3 regions of the Aeromicrobium choanae genome follow, and region 1 is predicted to be linked to each of the others. Evidence: predicted binding sites of a transcription regulator. Region 1 holds the regulator's gene; each other region holds the start of a gene.

What was found. Region 1 encodes LexA, which represses DNA repair genes until DNA is damaged. Its sites were predicted from a motif close to TCGAACANNTGTTCGA; they were not measured.
Region 2: recA (recombinase RecA) is a predicted target of LexA. The motif match lies at 1,462-1,477, and genes of this name have one in related genera.
Region 3: B5D60_RS03050 (HNH endonuclease signature motif containing protein) is a predicted target of LexA. The motif match lies at 3,693-3,708, and genes of this name have one in related genera.

The regions. Positions count from the first base shown of each region.
Region 1 covers NZ_LT796768.1:2,947,671-2,958,011, reverse strand. Annotated here, with positions in the region: gene B5D60_RS14300 (hemerythrin domain-containing protein) at 121-591, shown strand; gene B5D60_RS14295 (hypothetical protein) at 606-914, opposite strand; gene lexA (transcriptional repressor LexA) at 997-1,683, shown strand; gene galE (UDP-glucose 4-epimerase GalE) at 1,694-2,662, opposite strand; gene B5D60_RS14280 (carboxypeptidase-like regulatory domain-containing protein) at 2,685-4,430, opposite strand; gene B5D60_RS14275 (ATP-dependent DNA helicase) at 4,473-6,422, opposite strand; gene hflX (GTPase HflX) at 6,479-7,873, opposite strand; gene dapF (diaminopimelate epimerase) at 7,870-8,682, opposite strand; gene miaA (tRNA (adenosine(37)-N6)-dimethylallyltransferase MiaA) at 8,692-9,600, opposite strand; gene B5D60_RS14255 (antitoxin) at 9,692-9,913, shown strand; gene lgt (prolipoprotein diacylglyceryl transferase) at 9,946-10,341, opposite strand, start outside.
Region 2 covers NZ_LT796768.1:196,450-206,790, reverse strand. Annotated here, with positions in the region: gene B5D60_RS00930 (CinA family protein) at 1-283, shown strand, start outside; gene B5D60_RS00925 (helix-turn-helix domain-containing protein) at 289-585, shown strand; gene B5D60_RS00920 (DUF3046 domain-containing protein) at 582-776, shown strand; gene B5D60_RS00915 (type 1 glutamine amidotransferase domain-containing protein) at 791-1,339, shown strand; gene recA (recombinase RecA) at 1,623-2,735, shown strand; gene B5D60_RS00905 (regulatory protein RecX) at 2,735-3,253, shown strand; gene B5D60_RS00900 (GNAT family N-acetyltransferase) at 3,279-3,812, shown strand; gene B5D60_RS00895 (hotdog fold domain-containing protein) at 3,823-4,281, shown strand; gene B5D60_RS00890 (amidohydrolase) at 4,283-5,788, opposite strand; gene B5D60_RS00885 (amino acid ABC transporter permease) at 5,820-6,674, opposite strand; gene B5D60_RS00880 (amino acid ABC transporter permease) at 6,671-7,327, opposite strand; gene B5D60_RS00875 (glutamate ABC transporter substrate-binding protein) at 7,404-8,291, opposite strand; gene B5D60_RS00870 (amino acid ABC transporter ATP-binding protein) at 8,329-9,057, opposite strand; gene B5D60_RS00865 (Ig-like domain repeat protein) at 9,330-10,341, shown strand, end outside.
Region 3 covers NZ_LT796768.1:631,098-641,438, reverse strand. Annotated here, with positions in the region: gene B5D60_RS03070 (FUSC family protein) at 1-939, shown strand, start outside; gene B5D60_RS03065 (hypothetical protein) at 1,273-1,533, shown strand; gene B5D60_RS03060 (HpcH/HpaI aldolase/citrate lyase family protein) at 1,640-2,509, opposite strand; gene B5D60_RS03055 (HpcH/HpaI aldolase/citrate lyase family protein) at 2,520-3,569, opposite strand; gene B5D60_RS03050 (HNH endonuclease signature motif containing protein) at 3,726-5,000, shown strand; gene arsC (arsenate reductase (glutaredoxin)) at 5,003-5,344, opposite strand; gene B5D60_RS03040 (molybdopterin molybdotransferase MoeA) at 5,359-6,489, opposite strand; gene B5D60_RS17010 (DUF6457 domain-containing protein) at 6,486-6,731, opposite strand; gene mobA (molybdenum cofactor guanylyltransferase) at 6,718-7,281, opposite strand; gene B5D60_RS03030 (nitrate reductase subunit alpha) at 7,348-10,341, shown strand, end outside.

The DNA.
Region 1 (10,341 bases):
CGCGCTCCGGCGTTTGGTACCTTCGGCTCAGCGTCGCGTGCCGGTGGCAGTCCGTGCCAGGCATGGAGGCGTGGGACCCGAAGGAGTCGACGATGACCTCGTCGTTGCCTTCGCCCTCGCGTGACTGAGGGCGAGAAGATCAGGCTGACCGCCTGGAGTCATGAGCTGCGCCGAGTCCACGCGCGGCTGCGCGAGGCCTTGGCCGTGACGCGCGCGTCCGTCGCCGCGGGCGAGGCCGCAGGCCCCGCCGCGCGCGACCTGCTGCTGTTCTGCCACGGCTTCTGCACGGCCCTCTCGGGCCATCACCGGGGCGAGGACCACGAGCTGTTCCCCGCGATCGCGTCCGCCCACCCCGAGCTCGCCGACACCCTGCGCCTGCTGCGCCAGGACCACTCGATGATCGAGTACCTCGTCACGGGCCTGCGGGACGCCGTGGACCGGTCCGCCTCGGCTGCGGAGCTCGACCGGCACCTCGAGGGCATCGCCGCGGTCATGGAGAGCCATTTTCGGTTCGAGGAGCGGCGGCTGCTGTCGGTGCTGGAGACGCTGGAGCTCGACGCCGACCCCCACAGCACCCTGGGGCCGCTGTGAGCCCGCCGCGCCGGTCAGCCGAGGAGTCGGCCGAGCAGGAAGGCGATCGCGCCGACCACCACCACGAGGGCGATCGCACCGCTGACCAGCTCGACCGGCCCGAGGCCGTGGTCGGGCACGCCGTGCTGGCGCAGGTCCACCTCGAAGTCCGGCAGCAGCAGCTGCAGGTCGACGGTGGCGTGATCGGCCACCCCGTGCTCCCGCAGCACCTCGCGGGCGCAGGCCTCGACCTGCGCCAGATCCTCGGCCGTGGACGTGCCCACACCGGACACGTCGACCGCCCACTGGTCGCCCACGCGCGTTCCCACCACCACATAGCTCACGTCCCACACCCTAGGCCACGGGCGGACACGCCGAGTCGAACACGTGTTTGATTCGCCGCCCCACCGGGACTACGGTCGTGCCATGAGCGAGAACCTGGACGAGCCGGTCGACCTGACCGGGCTGACCAAGCGTCAACGGCGCATCCTGGTGTTCCTGAAGGACCACATCGAGTCCCACGGCTACCCGCCGAGCATGCGCGAGGTCGGCGCCGCCTGCGATCTCGCCAGCACGTCGTCGGTCTCGCACCAGCTCCGCATGCTCGAGCGCAAGGGCTTCATCCGCCGCGACCCCAACCGGCCGCGCGCCCTCGAGATCTACCTCCCCGACTCCAAGCCGGCGATGCGCTCGCGTCCTGCCGAGGTCGACGAGACCGACAGCGGCGACGCGGTCCCCCAGCCGGCCTACGTGCCGATGGTCGGGCGCATCGCCGCTGGTGGCCCGATCCTGGCCGAGGAGCGCGTCGAGGAGGTCATGCCGCTGCCTCGCTCGCTCGTCGGCGACGGCACCCTCTTCCTGCTCCAGGTCAAGGGCGACTCGATGGTCGAGGCCGCGATCTGCGACGGCGACTACGTCGTGATCCGCCAGCAGCAGGTCGCCGAGAACGGCGAGATCGTGGCCGCCCTGATCGACGGCGAGGCCACCGTGAAGACCCTCAGCCGCAAGAACGGCGAGGTGTGGCTGCTGCCGCAGAACGCCGCCTACGACCCGATCGACGGCACCGACGCCCAGATCATCGGCAAGGTCACCGCGGTCCTGCGCCGGGTCTGAGCCGAGCGCGTCAGTCGGCCGGCTCGACCGGACGCGAAGCCCACGCGCTGGCGACCATGTCGTCGAGCGTGTGGGTCAGCTTCCAGTCGAGGTCGCGCGCCGCGAGTGCGCCCGAGGCCACGATGCGGGCCGGGTCGCCGGGACGACGTCCCATCACCTCGGGCTCGAACGCGATGCCCGTGGCGTCGGAGACCGACTGCATGATCTGGCGCACGGAGACTCCCTCGCCGTTGCCCAGGTTGTAGACCCGCTCGAGCTCGTTCCCGGCCAGCAGGCGCCGCACCGCGGTGACGTGCGCCTCCGCGAGGTCGGCCACGTGCACGTAGTCGCGCACGCAGGTCCCGTCGGGCGTCGGGTAGTCGTCGCCGAAGATCCGCGGCCGGTGTCCTTGGGTGAGGGCCCGGATCACCAGCGGGAAGAGGTTGTGCGGGCTCGAGTCGTACAGGTCGGGCTCGCCCGATCCCACCACGTTGAAGTATCGCAGCGACGTGTGGCGCAGGCCCGTGGCGTGGGCCTGGTCGCGGATCATCCACTCTCCCACCAGCTTCGACTCGCCGTAGGGCGACTCCGGGTTGGTGGCGGTGTCCTCGGTGACCGTCTCGACGTCGGGGGTCCCGTAGACCGCCGCGGTGCTGGAGAAGACGATCGCGCCGATGTCGAGCCGCTCCATGGCGCGCAGCAGGCTCAGCGTGCCGCCGGCGTTCTGGCGCCACGTGTGGGCCGGTCGCTCGACCGAGACCCCGGCGTACTTGAACGCGGCCAGGTGGATGACGGCCTCGATGTCGTGCTCGGCGAGCTGATCGACCAACTGCTTCGCGTGCAGGACGTTGAGGTCGATGAACGGGACCTCCGGGCGCACGAACTCGCGGTGGCCGCTGGAGAGGTCGTCGACGACGACCGACTCCAGGCCGGCTCGCTCGAGGGCCCGGACGACGTGAGCACCGATGTAACCGGCTCCGCCGGTGACCAGGATCGCCATATTGGCAGCCTAGGGCGCCCGACTACTGGCGGAACTTCAGGGTGCCCACGGACTTGTTCTTGCCCCGCGTCACCTTGACCGTCTTCGGACCGGAGAATCCGCGCGAGATGCCGCGCCACGAGTCGGCGTTGACGACGATGCGGTAGCGACCCGACGCCAGGCCGGTGACCTTGAACTTGCCGCCGCCGTCGGTCATCGCGGTGCGGTAGACCTTCTTGCCGTCGGTGGACGTCAGGCGGATCATCAGCTCGGTGCGCGGCTTGACCTTGTTCGCCGTGACGCGACCGCTGACCGAGCCGCCCTTGTAGTTCTTCAGGCCGACGCGCATCGACGAGCCCTTGACGTACACGCGCTTGTACGTGCCGGAGGTCCAGGCCCGGCAGTGCTGGCGGTACATCTTGTAGTTCTTGGCCTTCCACTTCTCGAACCCGCGGTCGAGTCCGTTGAAGTAGCCGTCGTTGTTCTTGTAGCGGCTCTTGTACCAGGCGTGGCAGCCGGTGCGGCGGCCCATCTCGAACCAGTAGTAGCCCTCGCCCAGGCTCACCTGGCGGCCGCTGCCGGCACGGACCACGTCGGACGCGAGGATCGCGCGGCCCGTCGCGTACTCGCGGATCGTCAGGTAGCGGTCGACCTTGGCCGAGCTGGACCGGCCCTGGTAGCCGCCGGTGACGACCGAGACCTTGGTGCGGTGCCCGCCGACGTTCTGCACGCGGCCGGAGAGCCCGCCGTTGGGCAGCGGGAGCATGCGACCCGTGGAGCGGGCCTCGGCACGCTGGTTGACCATCGTGTGGCACGAGCCCCACCCGCGGTCGCTCGCGCCGAACCACAGGCCACCAGCGGGCTTCACGGCGTAGATGCGGTTGCCGGAGGTGGGCAGGAACCCGACCTCGTAGCGGCCGCTGGAGTTGGTGCGGGTGCGTCCGTAGACGTTGGCGCAGGACATGAAGTCCAGGTCGCGCAGCACGCGCGAGGACCTGGACCAGTACGGAGGACGGCCCACGACGGTGACCTCGGAGCCGGCGACCGGCTTCGAGCCGTTGACGACCTGGCCGCGGATCGACGCGTAGCGCGCATTGGCGACGTAGCGGTACTTGCCGCCACGGGTCACGCGGATCGTGGTGCCCGCGCTCATGTCACGCGCACCGCCGATGAAGGCGCCCGCGCCGTTGCCCCGGAACCACCACGAGCGGCGCTCGCCGCCGGAGGTGCCGATGATGTGCAGCTTGTAGCTGGCGGACGGGGAGTTGTTCGCCCCCATGCGGACGCGGAAGCCGAACCGGCCACCGTTGCGCTCGACGTCGTTGGCCGTGGAGATCAGCACGTTGCGGTTGCGCGAGCCCAGGCGCCACAGCTCGACCTTGACGCCGCTGGCGGCTGCGCCGCCCGTGCGGGCGACGGTGCCGGAGATGGTGCCGTACGTGACCTTGGCCTGCATCGTGATCGGCCGAGCGGCCGCGCCGCTCATGCGCACGACCGCCTTCGGCTTCGCGCGCCACGTCGTGTTCCGGAAGGTGACGTAGCGCGACGACCTGGCCTTGACCTTGAAGCTGCGCTTCTGGGAGGAGACACCGTCGACCCAGATGTGTCCCTTGCACGTCTTCTTCTTGGTGCAGCGCGCCCAGACCGAGCCGTATCCGGCGTCGGTCATGGCCACGAGGGAGGTCTTGGTCGACAGCGTGCCCGCGGCCTGCGCGGGTGCGACGGCGACGAAGAGAGATCCGACGAGCGCCAGGCATGCAGCGGCGAGCGAGGGAAGACGGAACGGCATGGGATCCCCGAGCTGGTTGAGCGATGAGTCCGGGCCACGGTATCAAACCGAGGCCTGATTCCCCGCCTTCGCCGTTTCGTCGAGGCGGCGCAGGGCCGCGGTGACCACCGTGCGGTCGGTCGTTCGCCACAGCGGCGGCAGCGAGGACGCCAGGAATCCGCCGTACCGCGCGGTGACCAGACGTGGATCCAGGATCGCGACCACGCCGCGGTCGGTGGAGCGCCTGATCAGGCGACCGACGCCCTGGGCCAGCAGCAGGGCGGCGTGCTGCGCGGCCACCTGCATGAAGCCGTTGCCGCCGCGACGCTCGACGAGGCGCTGGCGCGCGCTGCTGAGCGGGTCGTCGGGGCGCGGGAACGGGATCCGGTCGATGATGACCAAGGTGCAGGTGTCTCCCGGGAGGTCTACGCCCTGCCACAGGCTCAGCGTGCCGAACAGGCAGGCGCTGGGCTCCTCGGCGAAGCGGCGGGCCAGCTCGGGCAGCTGGGCGTCGCCCTGACAGAGGATGTCCAGATCGGGCAGGGACTGGCGGACGTACTCGGCCGCCCGCTCGGCGGCCCGCCGCGACGAGAACAGCCCGAGAGTGCGGCCGCCGGCCGCCTTCACCAGGGCGGTGATCTCGCCGAGCTGCTCGGCCTCGAGGCCGTCGCGCCCGGGCGCCGGGAGGTGGCGCGCGACGTAGAGGATGCCCTGGCGCTGGTAGTCGAACGGGGAGCCGACGTCGAGCCCGGTCCAGTCGGAGCCCTTCAGGTCCAGTCCGAGGGAGGCGGCGACGGGACCGAACGAGCCACCGAGGGTGAGGGTCGCGCTGGTGAGCACGACGGTCTTCTCGCCGAACAGCTTCTCGCGCAGCGCGCCCGAGACGTCGATCGGCGCGATGCGCAGGTGCAGGCCGGTGCGGCCCTCCCCCAGCCACAGCACCTCGGTCTCGCGCCCGGCGGCCATCCGCTCGGCCACGCCCCGGACGTCGTCGATCGAGGTGCGCGCCTGCTGGCGACCCGGGTCGGCCTCCTCGCCCTTCTCCTTGGTGAAGTTCGAGAAGCACGCGCGCGCACTGTCTCGGACCAGCGCGAGCGCGCCGGCCAGCGCGGGCTCGATCGCGTCGATCCGGCCGGGCTGGACGTGCGTGAGCGCGTCGGCGAGAGCGTCGGCGGCGTCGCCGAGGTCGTCGGCGGTGCCCGCGTCGTCGAGGTAGGAGCGGGCGCGGCGGGCGGCCCGCTCGATGAGGCCGGGATCGAGCTCGTCGGTGGACGCCTGGGTGACCCGGGCGGCGAGCTCGTGCGCCTCGTCGACCACCACGGCGTCGAACTCCGGCAGCATCGGGATGCCCTCGATCGCGTCGATCGCGAGCATGGCGTGGTTCGTGACCACGACGTGGGCGTTGGCGGCGTCCTCGCGGGCCCGCTCGGCGAAGCACTCGGCGGCGTACTCGCAGCGCGAGGCGCCGAGGCACTCGCGCGAGGAGACGCTGACCTGGCGCCAGGCGCGCTCGCCGTGGGTCGGCGCACCGTCGCGGTCGCCCGCGTGGCCGCCCTGCGCCTGGTCCTCGGCCCATTCGCGCAGCTGCACGACCTCGGCGCCCAGCGAGCCCTCGGGGACCTCGACCAGGACGCCCTGGTCGTCGGGAGCGCCCTGGCGGACGCGGTGCAGGCACGCGTAGTTGGCGCGGCCCTTGAGCACGGCGTGGTGCGGCACCGTGGACATCGTGCCGCGCGCCGCCTCCTTGAGGGCGGGGATGTCGCGCTCGACCAGCTGGTGCTGCAGGTTGAGCGTGGCCGTCGCGATCACGACGCGCTTGTCGTGCAGCAGCGCCGGCACGAGGTAGCCCAGCGACTTGCCGGTGCCGGTGCCGGCCTGGACCAGCAGGTGGCGCTCCTCGGACAGGGCCTTCGCGACCGCCTCGGCCATCGCGACCTGCCCGGGTCGCTCGGATCCGCCCACCGCCGCGACGGCGGCACCGAGAACGTCGGTCACACCGGGGCGGGAGGGCATGGCAGAACGCTACCCGGCGACCGGAGCCGCAGGCTCACCGATCCACAGGTGACCGGTCAGTGGGCCCGGGCGAACTGCTCGAGCTCCGCGGCGAGCTCGGGATGGACGCGGGCGACGACGTGCGTGCCGTCGGCGACGTGCTCGAGCTGCTCGATCTCGGCGTGCAGGTGCAGCTGGTTCACGAGGTCGCCGCGCGAGTACGGCACCACCGCGTCGACCAGCACCTCGGGCACCGGCAGGTCGGCCTCGATCGCGTTCAGCAGCTCGTCGATGCCCTCCCCCGTGCGGGCGCTCACGACGACCGCGTGCGGCTCACGGGCCAGCAGCGCCTTCAGCACCAGGGGGTCGGCCTGGTCGGCCTTGTTGATGACGATGACCTCCGGGACCCGGACGGCCTCGATCTGGGCGAACACCTCGCGGACCGCGGCGATCTGACCCTCGGGGTCGGGGTGCGACCCGTCGACCACGTGCAGGACGAGGTCGGCGTCCGCCACCTCCTCGAGGGTGGAGCGGAACGCCTCCACGAGCTGGTGCGGCAGGTGCCGGACGAACCCCACGGTGTCCGAGAGCGTGTAGACGCGTCCGTCCGACGTCTCGGCGCGACGCGTGGTGGGGTCGAGGGTGGCGAACAGCGCGTCCTCGACCAGCACGCCCGCGCCGGTCAGCCGGTTGAGCAGGCTCGACTTGCCGGCGTTCGTGTACCCGGCGATCGCGACCGAGGGGATCTTGTTGCGGCGGCGCTCGGCCTTCTTGGTCTCGCGGGTGCCGCGCAACTCCTTGAGCTCGCGGCGCAGCTTGGCCATCTTGGCCTGGATGCGGCGGCGATCGGTCTCGAGCTTCGTCTCACCGGGACCACGACCACCGATGCCCTCGCCGCCCGCGGCCTGGCCACCGGCCTGCCGGGACAGGTTGCCGCCCCAGCCGCGCAGGCGCTGGGTCTGGTACTGCAGCTGCGCCAGCTCGACCTGGGCCTTGCCCTCGGCGCTCTTGGCGTGCTGGGCGAAGATGTCGAGGATCAGGGCCACGCGGTCGACGACCTTGACCTTGACGCGGTCCTCCAGGTTGCGCAGCTGGCTCGGCGCCAGCTCACCGTCGCAGATCACGGTGTCGGCACCGGTGGCGCGCACCGCCTCGCGCAGCTCCTCCACCTTGCCGCTGCCGATGTAGGTGGCGGGGTCGGGCTTCTGGCGCCGCTGGATCAGGGCGTCGAGCACGTCGGAGCCGGCCGTCTCGGCCAGCGCCTTCAGCTCGGTCAGGGAGTTCTCGGCGTCCTCGACGGTGCCCTCGGTCCACACGCCGACGAGCACCACCCGCTCGAGCCGCAGCTGGCGGTACTCGACCTCGCTGATGTCCTCGAGCTCGGTGGACAGCCCGGCGACGCGGCGCAGCGACGAGCGGTCCTGAAGGTCCATCTCCCCCTGCTGGAGGTCGGGACGGTTCTCGTCGCTCATCCGCGCCACTCCATCGTTCCGCCGGCCACGATGACGGCCGGCCCTCGCAGGACGGTGCGCTCCGGCTCGACGGTCACGTGCAGGGTTCCGCCGGGCACGTCGACCCGGTACTCGGTGGGATCGTGTGCTCCGTCGGCACGCGCCGTGGCGATCGCCGCGGCGCACGCGCCGGTGCCGCAGGAGCGGGTCTCGCCCGAGCCGCGCTCGTGAACGCGCATCGCCACGTGGTGGGTGCCGCGCCGCTCGACGAACTCGATGTTCACGCCCTCGGGGTAGACCGACTCGGAGAACGCGGGCTGCTCCAGGAGGGTGCCGGCATCGTGCACGCGGTCGACGAACGCGACGGCGTGCGGGTTGCCGGTGTGCACCTCGAGCGCCTCCCAGGTCTGGCCGGCGGCGGAGACCTTGGAGTGGGTTCCGGTGGTGAAGGCGCCCATGTCGACCGCGATCTCGTCGCCGACGACGGAGAGGAACTTGAGTCCGTCGCGCGTGTCGATCGGGAACTCGGGCCCCTCGACCAGGCCCTGCTCGAGCAGGTGGCGTGCGAACACGCGGATGCCGTTGCCACACATCTGGCTCAGCGAGCCGTCGGCGTTGCGGTAGTCCATGAACCACTCGGCGGGCGAGTTGTGGCCCAGCGCGGTGCACCGCACGACGCGCATGACGCCGTCGGCGCCGATGCCGCGGCGCCGGTCGCACAGGGCGGCCACGAACGCCGGGTCGAGGTCACCGTGCAGGGTGCCGTCGTGGTCGGGCAGCAGCACGAAGTCGTTCTCGGTGCCGTGCCCCTTGAACCACGTGAATTCCATGTCCCCAGCCTACGGGTGTTCGACGAGCGCCACCGCACGCCCGAGCAGGTCGGGGTCGTCGAAGGGCAGCCAGTGGATCCGCGGATCCTTGCGCATCATCCGGTCCTGGCGCCGCGCGAATCGCCGCGTGCCGGACTTCGTCTCGGCGCGGGCCTCGTCCTCGGTCATCTCACCGGCCAGCATCGCCAGCACCTGCTGGTAGCCGAGCGCCCGCGAGGCCGTGGGCGAGCCGGCGAGGCCGGGCAGTCCCGTGACCTCCTCGACGAGGTCGTCGGCCCACATCGCGTCGACCCGGGCGTCGATGCGCGCGTCGAGCACGTCGCGCGGCACGTCGAGGCCGATCATCACGACCTCCGGGTAGATCGACACCGGGGCGGGCATCGTGGCGACGAACGGCCTGCCCGTCAGCTCGCCCACCTCCAGGGCGCGCACGATCCGGCGTCCGTTCGTCGGCAGGATCGCCGCGGCGGCCTCGGGGTCACGGGCGAGCAGCTCCGTGTGGAGCGCCTCGGGGCCGAAAGCGTCGAGGCGCTCGGTCCAGCGGCGGCGCACCTCCGGGTCGGTGCCCGGGAAGTCCAACGGGTCGAGCACGGCGCGCACGTACAGCGACGAGCCACCCACGAGGATCGGCACGGCGTCCCGGCCACGGACCTGCTCGATCACGGCTCGCGCCTCGCGCTGGAATGCCGCGACGCTCGCCTCCTGGGACGGGTCGAGGACGTCCAGAAGGTGGTGCGGGACGCCGTCACGCTCCTCCTCGGTGGCCTTGGCGCTGCCCACGTCCATGCCGCGGTACAGCTGCACGGAGTCGGCGTTGACGATCTCGCCGCCCACGGCGCGAGCCAGACCGACCGAGAGCCGCGTCTTGCCCGAGGCGGTAGGGCCCACGACGGCGACGACGGGGCGGCTCGGTCTCATGGTCCCAGTCTTTCAGGCGGGGTCCGCCGAGCCGAAGTACCGTGACGTCCGGGACCGATGCACGGTCCCGTCACGGACGAGAGGGCCATCCATGGGCTTCCTGGACAAGTTCAAGGGCAAGGACGTCGAGCAGCTAGTCGATCGGGCCAAGGAGGAGGCGGCGCAGCACGACGAGGACATCGACGCCGCGATCGACAAGGTCGCGGACCTCGCCGACAAGGCCACCGACGGCAAGTTCACCGAGAAGATCGACGACGCCGCCGCCAAGCTCAAGGAGGCCGCGGACCGGCTCGAGGACGACCCGAAGGCCTGAGGAAGCGCTGGCAGTGACGTTCCGGGGGTCGCCTACGGCGCGTCGGCCCCGGAAACGTCACGCTCAGGGCTCTCGCGGTACCGGCGGCCGGCCCACACGAAGTAGGCCAGGGCCAGGCAGAACACCACGATCGAGGTCCAGATGTTCAGCCGGAACGGCCCGATGTGGTTCACCGTGTCGATCCGCAGGGACTCGATCCAGCCGCGCCCGAGGGTGTAGAGCATGACGTAGAGCGCGAAGACCCGTCCGTGCGTCAGCGCGAAGCGCTTGCCCAGCCACACGAGCAGCGCCGCGGCCGCCAGGTTCCACAGTGCCTCGTAGAGGAACGTCGGGTGGAACGTGGCGAACTGCTCGAAGCCGTCGGGACGGTGCCGCTCGGAGATCTCCAGGGCCCACGGCACCGTGGTGGGACGGCCGAAGAGCTCCTG
Region 2 (10,341 bases), 670 kb from region 1:
GGTCGCCGAGCAGCTGGCCGCCGGTGCCCGCGCCCGCCTCGACGCGACGTGGGGTCTCGGCACCACGGGAGTGGCCGGACCCGGGCCCGCCGAGGGCCGGCCCGCGGGCACGGTCTTCGTGGCTGTCGCGGGTCCCGACGGGGTCACGTCCCGGCGACTCGAGATCTCCGGCGATCGCGAAGTCGTCCGACGTTCGGCGGTCCGCGCCGTCCTGGCGGACCTGCACTATAGGCTGGGGAAGAACAACGGCGCGACGAACGTTGATGCAGGCAAGGGAAGGTGATGGCGATGACCGCGATGCGTGAACTCATCGGTGACGTGCTCCGAGCACGTCGTCTCGCCGAGGGCCTGACCCTGCGCGACGTCTCCCAGCGCGCCCGCATCAGCCTGGGCTACATCTCCGAGGTCGAGCGCGGCCAGAAGGAGGCCAGCTCCGAGCTGCTCGCCGCCCTGGCGCAGGCGCTCGAGGTCCCGCTGAGCAAGGTGCTGCTCGACGTCAGCTCCCTGCTCGAGCTCGAGGAGGCCGCCGACCTGGCCACGGTCTCGTCCATCGCACGCGACGAGGCCCGGGCCTCCGCGGCGTGAGGCACAGCGACTTCTGGCAGCGCATGGAGGCTGCCCTGGGGCCGTCCTATGCCGCCTCCTGGGCGCGCCAGCAGACCATCACCGCGCTCGACGGACGCACACCCGTCGAGGCACTCGACGCCGGCGTCGATCCCCAGCGGGTCTGGCGCGCGGTCCACGCCACGCTCGAACTGCCGGCCCGCGAACGTTGAGTTAGCGTCGAGGGATGAGCGATCTTCCCGACCTGACAGGCAAGCGTGTCGCGATCGTCGCGACCGACCACTTCGAGGAGTCCGAACTCACGACGCCGCGTGACGAGCTGGAGGCGGCCGGGGCGGACGTGCGGGTCTTCGCCCCGCACGAGGGCTCGCTGCAGGCGATGCAGGGCGATGTCGAGCAGACGATCTCCGTGCGCGTGGACGGCACGCTCGACAGCTTCGACCAGCAGTGGCCGGACGTCATCGTGCTGCCCGGCGGCACGGTCAACGCCGACCACCTGCGCACCGACCAGCAGGCGCAGGGCATCGTCTCCACGGCGCTGGAGTCCGGACTCCCCGTGGCGGCCATCTGCCACGCGCCGTGGCTGCTCGTCTCGGCGGGCCTCGTCGACGGCCGCCGGCTGACGAGCTTCCCGAGCCTCGCCGTCGACGTGCGCAACGCCGGTGGCGACTGGGTCGACGAGACCGTGGTGGTGGACCGGAACCTCATCACGAGCCGCAACCCCGACGACCTCCCCGCCTTCGTCGACGCGATCGGCAAGGCCCTGACCGCTTAGGAGATCCCGTCTGTCCCGAGAAGTGCTCCGACTTCACCTCTGAGCCCCGTTCACAGGTGGAAGGCGGAGCACTTCTCGTGGGGAGGATCTCGCGAGTCCCTGTTCGGCGTGTCGTGCTTCCATCGAACAGGTGTTCGGCCTAGGCTCGTTCCACAGGCCGACGGTCAGGTCGGGCGTCATCCACAGGCGAGTCGACAAGGCTCATTCATGTCAGTGGGTCCGCCTACCGTCGAAGATGGCCCGCCACCCCGACCAGAGCGGTCGACGACACGAAGGACGCAGCATGGCTAAGACCAGCACCACCCCCCCGAACAGGGACATCGCCAAGGAGCGAGCCAACAAGGACAAGGCGATCGAGAACGCCCTGGCCCAGATCGACCGCTCGTACGGCAAGGGCGCCGTGATGCGCCTGGGCGACCAGGCTCGCGCCCCGATCGAGGTCATCCCCACCGGTGCCGTCTCGCTCGACGTCGCGCTGGGCATCGGAGGACTGCCGCGCGGCCGTGTGGTCGAGATCTACGGCCCCGAGTCCTCGGGCAAGACCACGGTCGCCCTGCACGCGGTGGCCAACGCCCAGAAGGCCGGCGGAGTGGCGGCGTTCATCGACGCCGAGCACGCGCTCGATCCCGAGTACGCCCGCAAGCTGGGCGTCGACACCGACGCGCTGCTGGTGTCCCAGCCCGACTCCGGCGAGCAGGCCCTCGAGATCGCCGACATGCTGATCCGCTCCGGCGCGCTCGACATCATCGTGATCGACTCGGTCGCCGCCCTCGTGCCCCGCGCCGAGATCGACGGTGAGATGGGTGACAGCCACGTGGGTCTGCAGGCTCGCCTGATGAGCCAGGCGCTGCGCAAGATGACCGGTGCCATCAACGGCTCGGGCACCACGGCGATCTTCATCAACCAGCTGCGCGAGAAGATCGGCGTGATGTTCGGCAGCCCCGAGACCACCACGGGCGGCAAGGCGCTGAAGTTCTACGCCTCCGTGCGCCTCGACGTGCGCCGGATCGAGACGCTCAAGGACGGCACCGACATGGTCGGCAACCGCACCCGCGTCAAGGTCGTCAAGAACAAGATGGCGCCGCCGTTCAAGCAGGCCGAGTTCGACATCATGTATGGCCAGGGGATCAGCCGCGAGGGCAGCCTGATCGATCTGGGCGTCGACGCAGGCTTCGTCCGCAAGGCCGGTGCCTGGTACACCTACGAGGGCGACCAGCTCGGCCAGGGCAAGGAGAACGCGCGCAACTTCCTGCGTGACAACCCCGACCTCGCCGACGAGATCGAGAAGCGCATCAAGGAGCACCTCGGTGTCGGGGCGCGGGTCGACGAGCCGGCCGCGGATCCCGCGGTCGTGGTCGACGACCTCGCGGGCGACCTCTCGGCCGCTGACTTCTGATGATCGACCCCACGGATCCGGACACGGATCCGCGGGCGGTCATCGTCGCGGGCCGGACGATCGCGATGGATCGTCTGGCCGCGCGCGACCGCAGCCGCGGTGAGTTGCTCGACGCGCTCGCGCGTCGCAGGTTCCCCGAGGACGTGGCCACCGTCGTCGTCGACCAGCTCGAGTCCGAGGGACTGGTCGACGACGAGCGGTTCGCCCGCACGTGGGTCGAGCAGCGCAGTCGTGCCAAGGGGCTGGCCCGCTCGGTCCTGCGGATGGAGCTGCAGCGCAAGGGCGTGGCCTCCGAGGTCATCGACGTCGTCCTGGACGACGTCGACCCCGACGCCGAGCGGCGGGCCGCTCACCTCCTCGTCCAGCGCAAGCTGCGGACGGTGCAGGGGCTCGACCAGTCCGTCCAGGTGCGTCGGCTGACTGCGATGCTCGCCCGCAAGGGCTACGCGCCCCAGGTGGCCTTCGACGTGGTCCGCGCCGAGCTCGACGCCGATCACGTGGCGATCGAGTCCATGTAGGTCGGGCCCGCTCTACGCTGTCAGCGTGTTCGCGTTCCGCCCCCTGGTCGAGGCCGACCTGGGGGCGGTCGTGTCATGGCGCAGTCAGCCGCACGTGCTGGCGTGGTTCCCCGAGGCCCTCGTCGACGTCGAGCACGCGCGGCGACGCCTCGCCCGTCGGCTGACGGGCGAGGACCCGGTCCGGATGTGGATCGCCGAGCTCGGGGGAGTGCCGGTGGGCTACCTGCAGAGCTTCGTCGTCGCGTCCGACGACGACCTCACGGTGCGCTGCCAGGATCCCGAGGCGGTCGCGTTCGACTACCTGATCGGTGATCCGGACCTGGTCGACCGAGGACTCGGCACCGAGATGATCCGGAGCTTCTGCCGCGACGTCCTCGTGCCGGAGTATCCGGACGCGCCGCGCTTCCTCGCCGCCCCCGACGCCCGCAACCATCGCTCGATCCGGGTGCTGGCCAAGTGCGGCTTCGTGGCCGGCCTGTGGATCCAGCCCGAGGGCGCGCCGTGGGCCGACGTCGTGTGCACGGCCCAGCGCCGTCTCTTCGAGCCTACTGTCGAGTAACATGTGGGGCATGCCCTCCACCTATGCGGTGTACCGCCAGCTCTCGGCCCTCCCGAAGGGCCGCGCCGTGTTCGGCGCCTTCTTCACCCGAGCGGCGCCGTACTTCGCCAGCGCCCACCTGCGCGTCGTCGACATGGCGCCCCACCACGGCGAGGTCGTGGTGCCGCTGCGTCGCTCGACGAAGAACCACATCGGCACGGTGCACGCCATCGCGGCATGCAACGGCCTCGAGGCGGCGATGGGCCTGCTGGCCGAGGCCACCTGCCCGCCGGACCACCGCTGGCTGCCGAAGGGCATGGAGGTCCGGTACCTCGCCAAGTCCGACTCCGACCTCGTCTGCACCGCCGACAGCGTCCCGGCCGACTGGTCCGGCGGACCGGAGGTGCCGATCACGGTCCGGGCCACGCGCGCCGACGGCACGGTCACGGTCGAGGGCACGATCCACCTGTGGGTGACGACCCGGAAGTGACTCAGGGCCGCAGGCTCGCGGCGGCGTACGTGAGCCGCCCCGCGCGCATCGTCGCCTCCACCTGCACGGCCCGCAGGTGGGCCGCCACGGCACCGGAGCCGCCCCGCGGCTCGAGCGGGTCGCGGTCCAGCAGCACGAGGTCGCCCCGCTGGCCCACGGCCAGGGTGTCCGCGCCGTCCACACTGGCCGCGAGCGCCTCGCCGGCGCTGATGGCCTCGGCGGGGTTCCACGGGGACCGCTCGTCCGCCGAACGGTGCACGGCCGCCGCCATGGCGATCCAGGGATCGAGGGGAGCGACGGGTGCGTCGGAGCCGAAGACCAGGTCGACGCCCGCGTCGAGCAGCCCGCGCCAAGGGAAGCAACGATCGGCGCGATCGGCCCAGAGCCGCTCGGTGACGTCTCGGTCGTCGAGCAGGTGGGCGGGCTGGACGCTCGCGCGGACGCCGAGCTCGGCCAGCTGCGCGATGTCGCCGCGAGTCAGCAGCTGGGCGTGCTCGATGCTGCCGGCGGCCCCTGTCGCGCGGAAGGCGGCGAGCGCCTCGTGGGCGGCGGCGTCGCCGATCGCGTGGACGGCGGCGCGGAAGCCGGCCGATCGGGCGCGGGTGAGCAGCTCGATCAGGTCGGCCCGGTCGTGGTTCTGGACGCCCCGGTCGGACCCGCCACCGTAGGGCTCGTGGCAGTAGGCCGTGCGGGTGTTCAGGGAGCCGTCGGAGATGATCTTCAGCGGCCCGACCGTGACGGGTCCGCCGGGCGTCACGGACGAACCGGTGCGCAAGCCCGTCGCGATCATGTCGTCGAGGTACTCGGGATAGACCGCCGAGCGCACCCAGAGAGCGTCCAGGCCCTGCTCCAGGCGCTCGCGCCACGTGGACAAGGGCTCGGCCCACTCGAAGTCCACGACGCCCACGACACCCCGCGACGATGCGGCGGCCATCGCGTCCGCCACGGACTGGCCGCCGTCCTGGGCGGCGTTGCGCTGCACCACGTCGGCCATGAGCGCGAACCACGGCGCCTCCGTGAGCGGCCGGTCGGTGAGCGGTGCGCCGAGCGCCGTGAGCGCGGCCGAGTTCAGCCATCCCGTGTGGGCGTCCCCGCTCGTGACGACGACGGGTCGGCCGCCCGTGACGGCGTCGAGCTCGGCGACGGTCGGCTCGCGCCTCCAGTCGGCGAGCCGGAACCCGAACGCGAAGAGCCAGTCGCCCTCGGCCACCGAGGGCAGGTGCCTGCGGATGATCTCGACGGCCTCGGAGGGGTCCTGGGCGGGGGACACGTCGAGGCGCGTCCGCGTCTGGGCCCACTGGGTGAAGTGGACGTGCTGGTCCCACAGGCCGGGAATCGCCCAGCGCCCGTCGGCCTCCACGACCCGGTCGCCGGGTTCAGGCCGCAGGTCGGCTCCCACGGCGACGACGGTGCCGTTGGCGACGCGCAGCGACGTCGGACCCGCGGGCGCGGGCGCGCGGACGGGCACCACGCGGACGTGGCGCAGGAAGAGGGGACTCACACTCACCGCACCATTGTGACTTTGCCCGGTGGACCGGTCAGAGGCTGGTGGTGCCGCCGTGGTCGGCACCCGTGCGCGCGGGCTCCAGGTCGACCGCTTGGACGGTCTTGGACTCGGTCAGGCGCTTCTGCACGTAGACGCCGATGCGCGACAAAATGACGTTGAGGACGATGTAGATCGCCGCCAGGACGATCGCCGTCGCGAGCCGGTTGTCGAACTCCCGCCAGATCTCCCGTCCCACGGTGGTCAGGCCCGGAGCCAGGATGTAGTAGCCCAGCGACGTGTCCTTCAGGACGACCACGCACTGGCTGATGATCGACGGTGTCATGATCTTGATCGCCTGCGGCAGCTGGACGATGCGCATCACCGCTGACTTGCGCAGGCCGAGCGCGTACGCCGCTTCGACCTGGCCACGCGGAACGGCGTTGATCCCCGCGCGGAACACCTCGGCGAGCACCGATCCGTTGTAGAGCGTCAGACCGATGACCAGTGGGGCGATGATGCCGACGCGCGTGTCGAAGCCCCAGAACCAGATGAAGATGATGAGCAGCAGCAGCGGCACCGCGCGGAAGAACTCCACGACGGTCCAGGCCACGGCCCTGACGGGCGCGTGGTCGGAGAGCTTGGCAACGCCGAAGAACACGCCGAAGAACACCGAGAGCACGATCGAGATGACGGCCACGCGAAGCGTGTCGAGCACCGCCCGTCCGATGATCTTCATGTAATCGGGAGTGATGAAGACCTCCCACTTGTCTGACGTGAACTGGTCCTCGACCGCGAGCTTCCACACCACGGCAGCAGCGAGGAGCACGAGGCCGATGATGGTGACGACGCCGGCGATCGCGTGGCGCCGGCGCGCGCGGGGCCCGGCGATGTCGTAGAGGACACTCATCGTGCGACCACCTTCCAGCGGCGTTCCAGCATGGTGGCGAACGCGCTGATGACCGCGACGAGCACGATGTAGCCGAAGGCGAAGCCGAGGAAGATCTGGAGCATCTCGGTCGCGTAGGTGTTGAGGAAGCCACGCATGCGGAACGTCGCCTCGGCGATGCCGAAGACCGCCGCGAGCGAGGTGTTCTTGGCCAAGGCGATGAACGCGCTGGCCATCGGCGGCACGGTCAGTCTGAAGGCCTGCGGCAGCACGACCTGGCTCATCGTCCGGGTGAACGGCATGCCGATCGCGCGGGCAGCCTCGGCCTGGCCCACGGGCACGCCGTTCAGACCCGAACGGAGCGCCTCGCACACGAACGCGGCGGTGTAGAGCCCCATGGCCAACGTGATGTTCCAGAAGAAGCCGAAGTCGATGCCGATCTCGGGCAGGCCGTAGTACGTCAGCAGGATGAGGACCAGCAGCGGCGTGTTCCGGAAGATCGTCACGTACCCCGATCCGACCCCGCGCATGATCGGGACGGGTGCCACGCGGGCGACTGCGACCAGCGTGCCCACGACGAGGGCCAGGATGCCGGACGCCACCGTGAGGCGGGTCGTCATCCAGAAGCCCTCCAGGTACAGCTGCCAGCCGTTGTCAGTGAGCAGCCAGTCCACAGGTCACCTCCAGGTCATCGATGTCAGACCGCCGTGGGGCGGGGGAGAGGTCCCCCGCCCCACGACGGTCGTGCGGTCACGCGCAGGGATCGAGCGTGGGCGGATCGCCCGCCTCGCCACCGCCCTTGCCGAGCGTGGAGTCGAACGCCTCCTCCCACGTGCCATCCTCGAACGCGGACGTCAGGCTCTCGTTGATGAACTCGCACAGCTCCGGGCTGTCCTTGCTGTAGCCGATGCCGTAGCGCTCCTCGGAGAAGGGCTCACCGACGACCTTGAGGTCGTCCGGGTTCTCCGCGGCGTAGCCCAGCAGGATCGCGGCGTCCGTGGTGACGGCGTCGACCGACCCGTTGAGCAGCTGGTCCACGCACTCGGAGTACGTGTCGAAGCCGGCCGGGGTGGCCCCGAACTCCTTCTCCACGGTCTCGATGGAGGTCGAGCCGGTGACGGAGCAGACCTTCTTGCCCTCCAGGTCGTCCGGCCCGTTGATGGAGTCGTCGTCCTTCGCGACCAGCAGCGACTGGCCGGTGACGTAGTACGGGCCCGCCTGGCCCACCACCTGACGGCGCTCGTCCGTGATCGAGTACGAGGCGATGACGAAGTCGACCGTGCCGTTCTGCAGGAACGGCTCGCGGTTGGCCGAGACGGTCTCGACCCACTCGATGTCACCCGCATCGATGCCCAGCTTGGCGGCGAGGATCTTGCCGACGGACGGGTCGAAGCCGGTGGGGGTGTCCGAGGCGGCCGACTTGAAGCCGATGCCCGGCTGGTCGAACTTGACGCCGATCTTGACGGTGCCGCCCTCCTGGAGCTCGGCCATGCGGGTGCCGGCCTCGAACTCCTGGTCCTCGACCTCGACGTCCGGGCCCGAGCCCTCGTCATCGCTGCTGCCGGCGTCGCCGCAGGCGCTCAGTGCCAACAGGCCGGCGGCCAGGACGGCCGCGAACCGTGTCCTTCGTGCTTTCATGTTTCGTCCTCCCCCTTCGGGATCATGCGTGGTGAAATCAGTGCTTGAGGATCTTGCCGAGGAAGTCCTTGGCGCGATCGCTCTGCGGGTTGGTGAAGAACTCGTCGGGAGTGTTCTCCTCGACGATGCGCCCGTCGGCCATGAAGACGACGCGGTCGGCGGCGGTGCGCGCGAACCCCATCTCGTGGGTGACCACGACCATGGTCATGCCGCCCTTGGCGAGGTCGACCATGGTGTCGAGCACCTCCTTGATCATCTCGGGATCGAGTGCGGAGGTGGGCTCGTCGAACAGCATGACCTTGGGGTCCATCGCCAGCGCCCGCGCGATCGCGACGCGCTGCTGCTGGCCGCCCGACAGCTGGGCCGGCAGCTTGCCGGCCTGCGAGCCGACGCCGACGCGGTCGAGCAGCTCGCGGGCGCGCTGCTCGGCCTCGCCCTTGCGCTGGCCCAGGACCTTGATCGGGCCGAGGGTGACGTTCTCGAGCACGGTCTTGTGGCTGAACAGGTTGAACGACTGGAACACCATGCCGACCTCGGCACGCAGCCGGGCGAGCGCCTTGCCCTCCTCGGGCAGCGGGACGCCGTCGATCGAGATGTCGCCCTCGTTGATCGGCTCGAGGCGATTGATGGCTCGGCACAGGGTCGACTTGCCCGAGCCTGAGGGTCCGATCACCACGACGACCTCGCCCGGGGCGACGTCGAAGTCGATGTCCTGCAGCACGTGCAGGTCGCCGAACCACTTCTGGACGCCGGTCATGTGGACCATCGGCTCCGTGCTGACTCCCATGTCGCCTTACCCAACCGCAGCGCCACCGCGCGCGCAACCGTTGGACTGGCGCGGTGGGGGACCGCAACCGGATCGCAACCCGGACCCTCCTCGGTTGGTGCGGGCGCGGCGCCAATTTTCCTTGGAATTCTCTCTCAAATGAAGTTTGACCGGCCCCGCGTAGCAACCAGGCAACAAAACTCTTCTAACATCAGCCCCAACGGACGTACGAGACGTACGTCACGTTCGACCCCTTGTAGTGAGGACTTCCCTTGAGATCCGTACACCTTCGCCGCACCCTCAGCGCGGCAGCCCTCGTCGCGCTGGGCCTCGGTGCCCTCGCCACGCCGGCCGTGGCCGACCCACTCGTCCCGGAGACGCGCGAGCAGGCCCGCATCCTCGGTGATGGCAGCGGCAGCGCCGACGTCACCGCCGAGGACGAGAGCAACGGCTCGATCGCCCCCGGCGGCGTCCCGTTCGTCCCGATGGACTTCACCCGGATGCCGCTGGCTTCCGGTGAGGAGGAGTCGACGGCGAACGTCGAGAAGGTTGCCTCCGTCCCGCTGCAGGAGGGTCAGGCGACGATGTCGAACCTGGCGTTCAAGGGCGACTACGTCTTCCAGGGCAGCTACAACGGCTTCGTGGCGTACGACGTCGGCGATCCCGAGGCACCGCAGGTCGTGTCGAACACGATCTGCCCCGGCTACCAGGGTGACCTCTCGATCGCCGGCGACCTGCTGTTCTTCTCGGTCGACCAGCCGCGCAACGGCTCGGAGTGCGGCGCGGCCGTCGTGGCCTCCTCGAACGCCGCCGCGTGGGAGGGCATCCGGATCTTCGACATCAGCGACCCGGCCTCGCCCCAGTACGTCGGCAACGTGAAGACCCGCTGCGGCTCGCACACCCACACCCTCGTCCCCAAGCCGGGCGACGACGGCAGCGTCTACCTGTACAACGCGGCCTACGACGTCTCGGCCAGCGCGTACTACTGCAAGCCGCCTCACCAGCAGCTCGAGATCATCGAGGTCGACCTCGACGATCCGGCCGGCGCGCACATCGCCAAGGAGGTCTCGCTGTGGGACGCGGAGAACCCCGCGTTCACGGCGGCCGACCGTGTCGACGGTGGCGCCAGCACCTCGGTCACCAACGGCTGCCACGACCTGACCGCCTACCCGGCGAAGGACCTGCTGGCCGCGGCGTGCATGGGTGACGGCGTCATGGTCGACATCTCCGACCCGCTCAACCCCGCGGTCACCGAGCGCGTCCGTGACGAGAACTACGCGTTCT
Region 3 (10,341 bases), 1.1 Mb from region 1:
GCCCCGATCGCCGCCGTCATCGCGATGACGGCCGGAGCCGGGCGACGCCAGCGCGTGGTCTTCGAGCTGGTGCTCGGAGTCGCCTTCGGCGTGCTCGTCGGGGAGCTGCTGATCCTGGCCATCGGTCGCGGCACCTGGCAGATCGCGCTCGTCGCCTCGCTGACCGCGGTGGTCGCGATGCTGTTCAACCTCACCGGGATGGCGCTCACGCAGGCGATCAACTCCGGCCTCCTGCTCGCGGCGGTGGTCCCGTTGGCCGGCGCGTCGAACCCGGCCATGACGCGCTTCATCGACGCCCTCGTCGGCGGCCTGTGCGGGTTCGCGATGATGCTCGCGCTGCCGCGCAACACGAAGCGCGACATCGACGAGAGCCTGCAGAAGCTGCTGGCCGGACTGGCCGAGGTGCTGGCGCACGTCGGCGACGCGATGCGCACGCACGACGTCGCGGTCGCCGAGAAGGCACTCACCGAGGCTCGCGAGACCCAGCCCGTCATCGAGTCGCTGCAGGCCACGGCCACGAATGTCAGCGAGATCGCCCGCCTCGCACCCATGCGCTGGAACCAGCGCGCCGACGTCGCTCGCTACGCCGGAAGCGTCAACGACCTGGACAACGCCCTGCGCGACGCGCGGGTGCTGGCTCGCCGCGTCGCCTCCATGCTGCGCCACGGGGAGCGGGCGCCCGAGCGTCTGACCGAATCCGTGGAGACCCTCGTGACCGCCGTGCGGATCTACGCCGACGAGTTCGCCTCGGCCGTGGACCTGGAGCGGGCGAACGAGCGGCTGGTCCACGCCTCCGACCTGGCGATGCACGCGATGGGCGACCGGCTCACGGTCAACACCGCCTCGATCGCCGCCCAGGTCCGGTCGCTGGCAGCCGATCTGCTGATGGCCGGGGGAGTGCCGCGCAGCGCCCTGGATGACCTCCTGGACGTGGACTGATGGAGCCGCGCCACCTGCTCGAGGAGCTGCGTCGACGTCTCGGACTACTCAGTCCGGAAGAAGATTCGCAGAAACACGCCGAAGAGACCTCGACAGAGGACGACTGAGTCCACTATCTTCGATGAGTCGCTTCGATCGGAGTGACACAGCACACAGCAGGAGGTGAGCCCCGATGACCAAGTTCTTCGCGCTCACGAACGCCCCCGGGCGTCGCTCCGTTGTGTTGCTGACCTAGTCGATTCTGTCGACACGTATCACCAGCCGCTTCGGACGCTCGTCCGGAGCGGCTCTTCTTTTGCCCACCCATCCCACGAATCAGAAAGGAGGCGCGTCATGACCACGACTCTCACCCACCTCATGCCCGCGAACACCACTGCCCCGACCACAGTCCCGAACCCCGGGACCGTCCACGCGGAGGCGACCACGGGAGAGGAGGTGACCTCCATGTCGTTGTTCGAGTTCAAGAGTCAGCCGCGACCGCGCGCCGACCTCGATCGAATCGTGGTCCTGGAACGGATCAGGCAGCGCCGACGCGCTGAGCGCCAGGCGTCAGCCGTCTACAGCCAAGTCTGGGGCATTCGCGCGAACCGGTGAAAACCGCCGGTCGAGTAGCTGGCGAGCGCAGCGAGCGGCGTATCGAGACCACGTCACGTGATCTCGATACGCCGCCTCGCAGGCTCGGCGGCTACTCGATCACGTCTCAGCGACCCTGCAAGGCCTCGGCGTAGGCCAGGATCCGCTTCGCGTCGCGGATGTGCAGCTCCTCGATCATCTTGCCGTTGTACGTGGCGACGCCCTTGTTCTCGGCGGCGGCCTCGTCGAAGGCGGCGATCATGCCCTCGGCGCGCTCGACGTCGGCCGCGCTCGGCGCGAACGCCTCGTTGGCCGGCTCGACCTGCGAAGGGTGGATGAGCGTCTTGCCGTCGAAGCCCATCTCGCGGCCCTGGCGGGCCTCGGCGGCGAAGCCCTCGGCGTCCTTGACGTCGTTGTAGACGCCGTCGATGACGACCTTGCCCGCGGCGCGGACGGCCAGCAGCGTCCACGCGAGGGACGTGAGGACGAGGGCGTTGCGCCCGGGCACGTGCAGGCCGTACGTCTCGTTGACGATGTCGTTCGTGCCCATGACGATCACCGTGAGGCGCTCGTGCGCGGCGGCGATCTCCTCGGCGTGCAGTAGCGCCTTCGGCGTCTCGATCATGGCCCACAGCTGCGTGGACTCCGGCGCGCCGGCGGCCTCGATGGCGGCGACGAGTTCGCGCACCTGCTCGGCCGACTCGACCTTGGGCACCAGGATCGCGTCCGGGCCGGCCTTGGCGGCGGCGGCGATGTCGTCGTCGTGCCACTGCGTGCCGATCGAGTTCACCCGGATGGCGAGCTCACGGTGGCCGTACTCGCCCGAGGTCACGGCGGCGCACACGTTGGCGCGGCCGGTGTCCTTCGCGTCGGGCGAGACCGAGTCCTCGAGATCGAGGATCAGCGCGTCGGCGTCGATCGACTTGGCCTTCTCCAGTGCGCGCTCGTTGGCGCCCGGCATGTAGAGGACGGAACGGCGGGGGCGGATCTGCGTCATCTCAGGCTCCTCAGAGGTCGTAGGCCGTGGCCAGGTCGGGATCGCGCTCGGCCAGGGACCGGGCCAGGTCGAGCATGACGAGGCACTGCTTGCAGGAGGCGTCGTCCTCCATCTTCCCGTCGATCATCACGGCACCGGAGCCGTCGCCCATCGCCTCGACGACGCGCTTCGCGTGCGCGACGTCCTCGGGGCTGGGGGAGAAGACCTTCTTGGCGATGTCGATCTGCACGGGGTGCAGGCTCCACGCGCCGACGCAGCCGAGCAGGAAGGCGTTGCGGAACTGGTCCTCGCACGCGACGACGTCCTTGATGTCACCGAACGGGCCGTAGAACGGGAGGATGTCGTTCATCGCGCAGGCGTCGACCATGCGCGCGATCGTGTAGTGCCACAGGTCCTGCTGGTACGTGGTGCGGCCGACGGTGAGGTCCTCGCCGGTCGGGTCCTGGCGCACGATGTAGCCGGGGTGCCCGCCGCCGACGCGGGTGGTCTTCATGCGGCGGCTGGCGGCCAGGTCGGCCGGGCCGAGGCTGATGCCCTGCATGCGCGGGCTGGCCGCGGCGATCTCCTCGACGTTGGCGACGCCCTCGGCGGTCTCGAGGATGGCGTGCACGAGGATCTGGTGGTCGAGGCCGGCGCGGGCCTCGAGCTGGGCCAGCAGGCGATCGACGTAGTGGATGTCCTGGGCGCCCTCGACCTTCGGCACCATGATGACGTCGAGCTTGTCGCCGATCTCGGTGACGAGGGTGATGATGTCGTCGAGGACCCACGGGGAGTCGAGGCTGTTCACGCGAGTCCACAGCTGGGTGTCGCCGAACTCGGTCGCCTTCGCGATGTCGACCAGGCCCTGGCGCGCGGCTTCCTTCTTCTCGGTCTTCACTGCGTCCTCGAGGTTGCCGAGGATGATGTCGACCTTCTTCGCGATGTCCGGCACCTTCGCGGCCATCTTCTCGTTGCTCGGGTCGAAGAAGTGGATCATCCGGCTCGGGCGGAACGGGACGTCGGAGCTGGGCTTCGGGGCGCCGACGGCGAGCGGACGCAGGAAGGCACGGGGATTGCGCACGGGAACTCACTTCCGTGGGAGTCAGGGTCGGGGCCAGTATGGCGCGCCGGCTCCGAAGCGGCGCGACGGGTCCGGAATCGGTGGCACCCGATGCTTGTTATGTTGGGCCCAATACGCTAGACTTGGCACATCAGTTCGAAACGGATCGGGGGATGCGTGGACGTCGTCGGTGGGCTCAGATCGGGGCAGCGGTTCCTGGCTGAAGCGCGCTCGCGCGACCTGGGTTCGCTGAGTCCCGAACAGTTGGCGGCCGAGACGGTTGCCCTCCACTCCCTCGAGCGCGAGGTCGGTGCGCTCAGGATGGCGCTGCTCGCTGCGGCGGACCAGAGGGATGCCCACCGCGCCACGGACGCACCGAACCTGACCGCGCTCGTGGCCACGGGGTCTGGTGTCACGCGGCGCGAGGCGGCGCGGGAGATTCGTCTGGCGCATCGGATCGAGGCGGCGCCCCGGGTGAAGGACGCGATGGCGGCGCCGGGCATGTCGACGGCCAAGGCCGCGATCGTGACCGACGCGCTCGACACGTTGCCTACCGGACTGACGGCGCAGCAACGCGATCAGGTCGAGCAGGACATGGTCGCCGCGGCGCAAGTGATGACCGCGGAGCAACTCCGCCGCAAGGCCCGCCGGGCCGTCGAGGTGGTCGACGTCGAACGCGCCGACCGGATCGAGAACAGCCAACTCCAGAGGGACGAGTCCGCCCAGCGTCAGCTGCGGGAGTTCTGGATCGGCCGGCCCGACGAGACCACCGGCCTGGTCCCGTTCGGCGGGAAGACGGACGCGGTCACCGCGGACATGCTGCGCGCCGTGGTCGAGTCCAAGACCAGCCCGCGCCGCCGCGCCCTCACCGAGACCGGCGTCGAGGACCCGCACCTGGAGCCGCGCGAGAAAGCCGGCGAGGCGTTCGCCGAGATCGTGCGCCACCTGCCGCGCGAGGGGTACGGCAACCACGGAGGCGTCGCCGCCACGCTCGTGGTCACGGTCGACGAGAAGACCCTGCGCGGTGAGACCGACCGGGCCGGCGTCACCGAGTTCGGCACCACGGTCAGCGCGGGCCAGCTCCGCAATCTCGCCTGCGGCGCCGGGATCCTCCCGGTCGTGATGAACGGGGCCAGCCAGGTGCTCGACGAGGGCCGAGTCAAACGCCACCACACGGCGGCCCAAAGGATCGCCCTCGCGCAACGCGACCAGGGCTGCGCATTCCCGCAGTGCGACCGGCCACCGGGCTGGACCGAGGCCCACCACGCGATCCCCTGGAGCGAACACGGCCAGACGAACCTCGACACCGGGGTCCTGCTCTGCTCACACCACCATCACCGCGTCCACGACGCCCACATCGCGATCAGGTTCAGCACCGACGACGGCACTCCCGAGTTCAGGCTGCACGGCCAGTGGCAGCGCAACCGCCGCTACCGACGCGTGGCCGCATGACGTCAGAGGATCTCGTCGACCGACTCGATCGGTCGGGCCAGACGTGTGCCCTTGTCGGTGACGACGAAGGGCCGCTCGACGAGCACGGGATGCTCCACCATCGCCGCGAGGATCTGCTCGTCGGTGGCGTCGGCGAGGCCGAGCTCGGCGTAGTGCGGGTCGCGCTTGCGGACGGCCTGGGCCGGGGTGAGCCCGGCGGCGGCGAACAGGTCGCGCAGCTGCTGCTCGGTCCAGCCCTCGTCCACGTACTTCACGATGGTCGGCTCGATCCCGGCCTCGCGGATCCGATCGAGCGTCTTGCGTGAGGTCGTGCAGCGGGGATGGTGATAGATCGTCGCGTCCACGACTCCGACGGTACTCACCAAACGCGGGGCAGCACGTCCAGCCGCTCGCCGGGTGCGATGCCCGAGCGTGGCACGACGGCGACGACGTCGGCCTCGGCCAAGCCGCGCAGCATGTGCGGTCGGCTGGTCCCGGCCGGGACGACACCGTCCGGGGTGCGCACGGCGGGGACGAGAGTGGTGCCGGCCCGGCCCTCGAAAGCCGCTCCCGCGACGGCCGCTTCGGGCTCGGGAAGGGCGCCTCCCGTGAATCCGGCGACCAGTGCCGGCACGAACGAGAGTGCCGTCAGCGCCGCGGCCAGGGGATTGCCGGGCAGGGCCAGCCAGGGTCGCCCGTCCGGCAGGACCGCCAGGGAGACGGGGTGCCCCGGCCGCACGTCGACGCCACGGAAGCGCACGTCGGCGCCGAGGGCCGACCAGGCGCCCTCGATCGGGTCGGCCGAGGAGTGACCGGTGCCGCCGGCGCTGACCAGGAGGTCCGCGTCGCTCGACCGCGCGGTGCGGGCCACGGCCGTCGCCTGGTCGTGGACGTGCTCGTGGTGCGCGGTCTTGGCGCCGAGTGCGGCGAGCAACGGGGGCAGCATCGGCGTCATCACGTCGCGCACCTGACCCGGCTGGGGGAGGCCCGATCCGACGAGCTCGTCGCCGGTGACGAGCAGGTGCACGAGCGGCGCGCGGCGGACCCCCACGTGGTCGTGGCCCGTGGCGGCCAGCACGGCGAGGCGCGCCGGGGTCAGCATCGACCCCGCGGGGACGATCACGTCGCCGAGCGCGGCCTCCTCGCCCGCGGGTCGCAGGTGCCGGCCGGGCGAGGGAGCTTCGCCGTGGAGCAGGTCGCCCTCGACCCGGCCGAGCTCGGAGGGCAGCACGGCGTCGGCGCCCTCGGGGGGAACGCCTCCCGTCACGATCGACCGGGCGCCACCGGGCGCGAGAGGGCCGTCGGACGTGTCGAGACGCCACGGTCCGTGACCGACGACGGCCCACCCGTCCATCGCCGAGGTGGTCGCGTGGGGAACGGGCCCGAGGGCGCACAGATCCTCGACGGCCGTGGTGCCCAGCGCCTCGGTGACGAGGAGCTCGATCACCTCACCCGGGCGGATCGAGGCCCTGGCGATCTCGCGGGCCTCGGTCCAGGACGGGTGGGTCACGCGAAGTCCTCGGCGGCGCGCTCGGCGCGGGCGATCAGGTCGGCGAGCCCGTCCCGGTCGGCGTCGGCCAGGCCGGCGGCGTAGCCGACGAGGAACGTGGTCAGCGGCGCGGCGGGTCGCACGACGGAGTGGGCCGCCGTGCCGGCGAGGTCCAGCAGGGCCTCGGGGTCGGCGTCGGGCGAGATGCCCAGCTCGGTCGTCAGGGCCTGCCACCAGCGTGCGAGCGTCTCATCGGTCGTCATCGGCGTACTCCTCCAGGTCGTCGGGGGTGTCGACGTCGGCGCCGGCCTCGGTGCTGACGGGGACGTCAGCCGGGTCGAGCCGGCCGATCAAGGATCGCAGGGAGAGACCTTCGGTGGGCTGCGACGCGACCGCGGCAGCCAGGTCGCTCGCGATGACCCGGCTCGCTGCCCACTGCCGACGACCCGAGGGGTCGACGGCCACCCGGTTGCCGGTGCCGTCGCGCAGGGCCGCCACGAGGAGGTCGGGCCGGACGTGATCGGCAGCGAGGACGAGCACCTCGTCGTCCTCGCCCGGAGCCAGCGCGGCCAGGCCGGCGGCCACCGCATGTGCGGGACCCGCGAACGGTGGGTCCTCCCGCACCCAGACGACCTCGCGGCCGAGATCGAGGTCGCGTCGTGGGCCCACGACGGCGATGGCCCCCGCGCCCGCGACGGCGTCGATCGCCCGCGCCAGCAACGGCCTTCCGTCCACGGGGACCAGGACCTTGTCGATCCCGCCCAGCCGGCTCGCCCGCCCGCCGGCCAGGACGATCGCGTGGAAGCGGGGCATGGCCTCATCGTGCCCCAGGTGACACGAGGGTTGCGTGTGACCCACCCCAGCGTCTTGGTTGGAGTCATGGCGAAGCCTCCCGATGGCCCCGCAAGCGCTGCACTGCTGCGAACCGGCCGCTTCTTCACGCGCTGGGACGAGACGGACGACGGAAGGGCGGTGTTCCGCGAGGGCGGACGCCGCGGCGACGTCTTCTACCGCGACCGCTGGAGCCACGACAAGGTCGTGCGATCCACCCACGGGGTGAACTGCACGGGATCGTGCTCCTGGAAGATCTACGTCAAGGACGGGATCATCACGTGGGAGGCCCAGCAGACCGACTACCCCTCCGTCGGACCCGATCGCCCCGAGTACGAGCCGCGCGGCTGTCCTCGGGGCGCTGCCTTCTCCTGGTACACCTACTCGCCGACCCGCGTCCGCTACCCGTACTCGCGCGGCGTGCTCCTCGAGATGTACCGCGAGGCCAAGGAGCGCCTGGGCGATCCGGTGCTCGCGTGGGCCGACGTGGTCGGCGACCCGGAGCGCCGCCGCCGCTACCAGCAGGCCCGCGGCAAGGGCGGCTTCGTCCGCACCAACTGGACCGAGGCCGTCGAGATGGTCGCCGCCGCACAGGTGCACACCATCAAGGAGCACGGCCCCGACCGGATCGCGACCTTCAGCCCCATCCCGGCGATGTCGATGGTGTCGCACGCCGTGGGCGCCCGCTTCACCCACCTCCTCGGCGGCGCGATGACGTCCTTCTACGACTGGTACGCCGACCTCCCCGTGGCGAGCCCGCAGGTGTTCGGCGACCAGACCGACGTGCCCGAGTCGGGCGACTGGTGGGACTCGACCTACCTGATGATGTGGGGCTCGAACGTGCCCGTCACCCGCACGCCGGACGCGCACTGGATGGCCGAGGTCCGCTACCGCGGCACGAAGGTCGTCACGATCAGCCCCGACTTCGCGGACAACACGAAGTTCGCCGACGAGTGGCTGCCCGCGCAGGCCGGCACCGACGGCGCGCTCGCGATGGCGATGACCCACGTCATCCTCAAGGAGTTCTTCGTCGAGCGCCGCGTGCCGTTCTTCGTCGACTACGTCCGCCAGTACACCGACCTGCCGTTCCTCATCACGCTCACGCCGAACGAGGAGCACGGCGGACTGGTGCCCGGGAAGTTCCTCACCGCGCGGGACCTCGGCGACGAGGCGCCCGAGGGTGCGTGGAAGACGGTGCTGATCGACGCCGCCACGGGCGAGACCGTCGTGCCGAAGGGCTCCCTGGGTCACCGGTACTCCGAGTCGGGGGAGGGCAACTGGAACCTCGACCTCGAGGGCGTCACCCCCGCGCTGTCCCTGCGCGACGCGAAGCTCGAGCCGGAGGTGGCCGAGGTGCTGCTGCCCTCGTTCGCCGGCCTCGACGGCGAAGGAGAGGTGCTGCGTCGCGGCGTGCCGGTCACGCGCATCGGCGACCGGCTCGTCACCACGGTGTTCGACCTGATGCTGGCCCAGCACGGGGTCGGCCGCCCCGACCTGCCCGGCCAGTGGCCGGCCGGGTACGAGGACGCCGAGTCCCCGTACACGCCCGCGTGGCAGGCCGAGATCACGAGCGTCCCCGCGGAGGCGTGCCTGCGCATCGCGCGCGAGTTCGCCACGAACGCCGAGGAGTCGGGCGGCCGTTCGATGATCATCCTCGGCGCGGGCGTGTGCCAGTGGTTCCACGCCGACGCCACGTACCGGTCGATCCTCTCGATGCTGCTCCTGACGGGTTGCATGGGCCGCAACGGCGGCGGCTGGGCGCACTACGTCGGCCAGGAGAAGTGCCGTCCGATCACGGGCTGGATCTCGCTGGCGAACAACCTCGACTGGAGCCGGCCGCCGCGCACCATGACGGGTACCTCGTACTGGTACATGCACACCGACCAGTGGCGCACCGACGGCTACCGGGCGGACGCGCTCGCGTCGCCGCTGGCCGAGGGGCACCTCTCCGGCATGCACACCGCCGACACGATCGCCCAGTCGGCGCGGATGGGGTGGATGCCGTTCTACCCGCAGTTCGACCGGAACCCGCTCGATCTCGCCGACGAGGCCCAGGCGGCGGTCGACGCCGGCACTGCCGCGGACGTCAACGACTACGTGGTGCAGCGGCTCAAGGACGGATCCCTCAAGTTCGCGATCGAGGACGTCGACGCCCCCGAGAACTGGCCGCGCACGCTCATGCTGTGGCGGTCGAACCTGTTCGGCTCGTCGGCGAAGGGCAACGAGTACTTCCTCAAGCACCTGCTGGGCACGCACTCGAACGCCGTGGCCGTCGACGGCGAGCCGGCCGTCCGCCCGAAGGACGTGGTCTGGCGCGACCAGGCGCCCGAGGGCAAGCTCGACCTGCTCGTCTCGGCGGACTTCCGCATGACGTCCACGACCTTGCTCTCGGACGTCGTGTTCCCGGCCGCGACCTGGTACGAGAAGCACGACCTGTCCTCCACGGACATGCACCCGTTCGTGCACGCCTTCACCCCGGCGATCGATCCGCCGTGGGAGTCCAAGACGGACTTCGACCTGTTCCACCACGTCGCCCGCAAGTTCTCCGAGCTCGCCAGGACCCACCTGGGCGTGCGCAAGGACATCGTCGCCGTGCCGATGCAGCACGACACCCCGGGAGAGACGGCGCAGCCCGGGGGCGTGGTGCTGGACTGGAAGCGCGGCGACGTCGAGCCGATCCCCGGACGGACGATGCCGGCGCTGCACGTCATCGAGCGCGACTACACGGCGGTGGCCGACAAGCTCAAGGCGATCGGTCCCCTGGCCGACCGGCTGGGCTTCGGCGTCAAGAACGTCACGTTCGACCTGTCGAAGGCGCTCGACATCCTCGCGAGGTCCGGTGGCGTGTTCGACTCGGGTCCCGCGGCCGGCCGGCCCGCGATCGACACGGACTCCAAGATGGCCGAGGCGATCCTGACCCTGTCGGGCACGACGAACGGCGAGCTGGCCACGCAGGGCTTCCACACGCTGGAGAAGCGGGTCGGCAAGAAGCTCGCCGACCTCGCCGAGGGGTCGGAGGAGAAGCGGATCACCTTCGCGCAG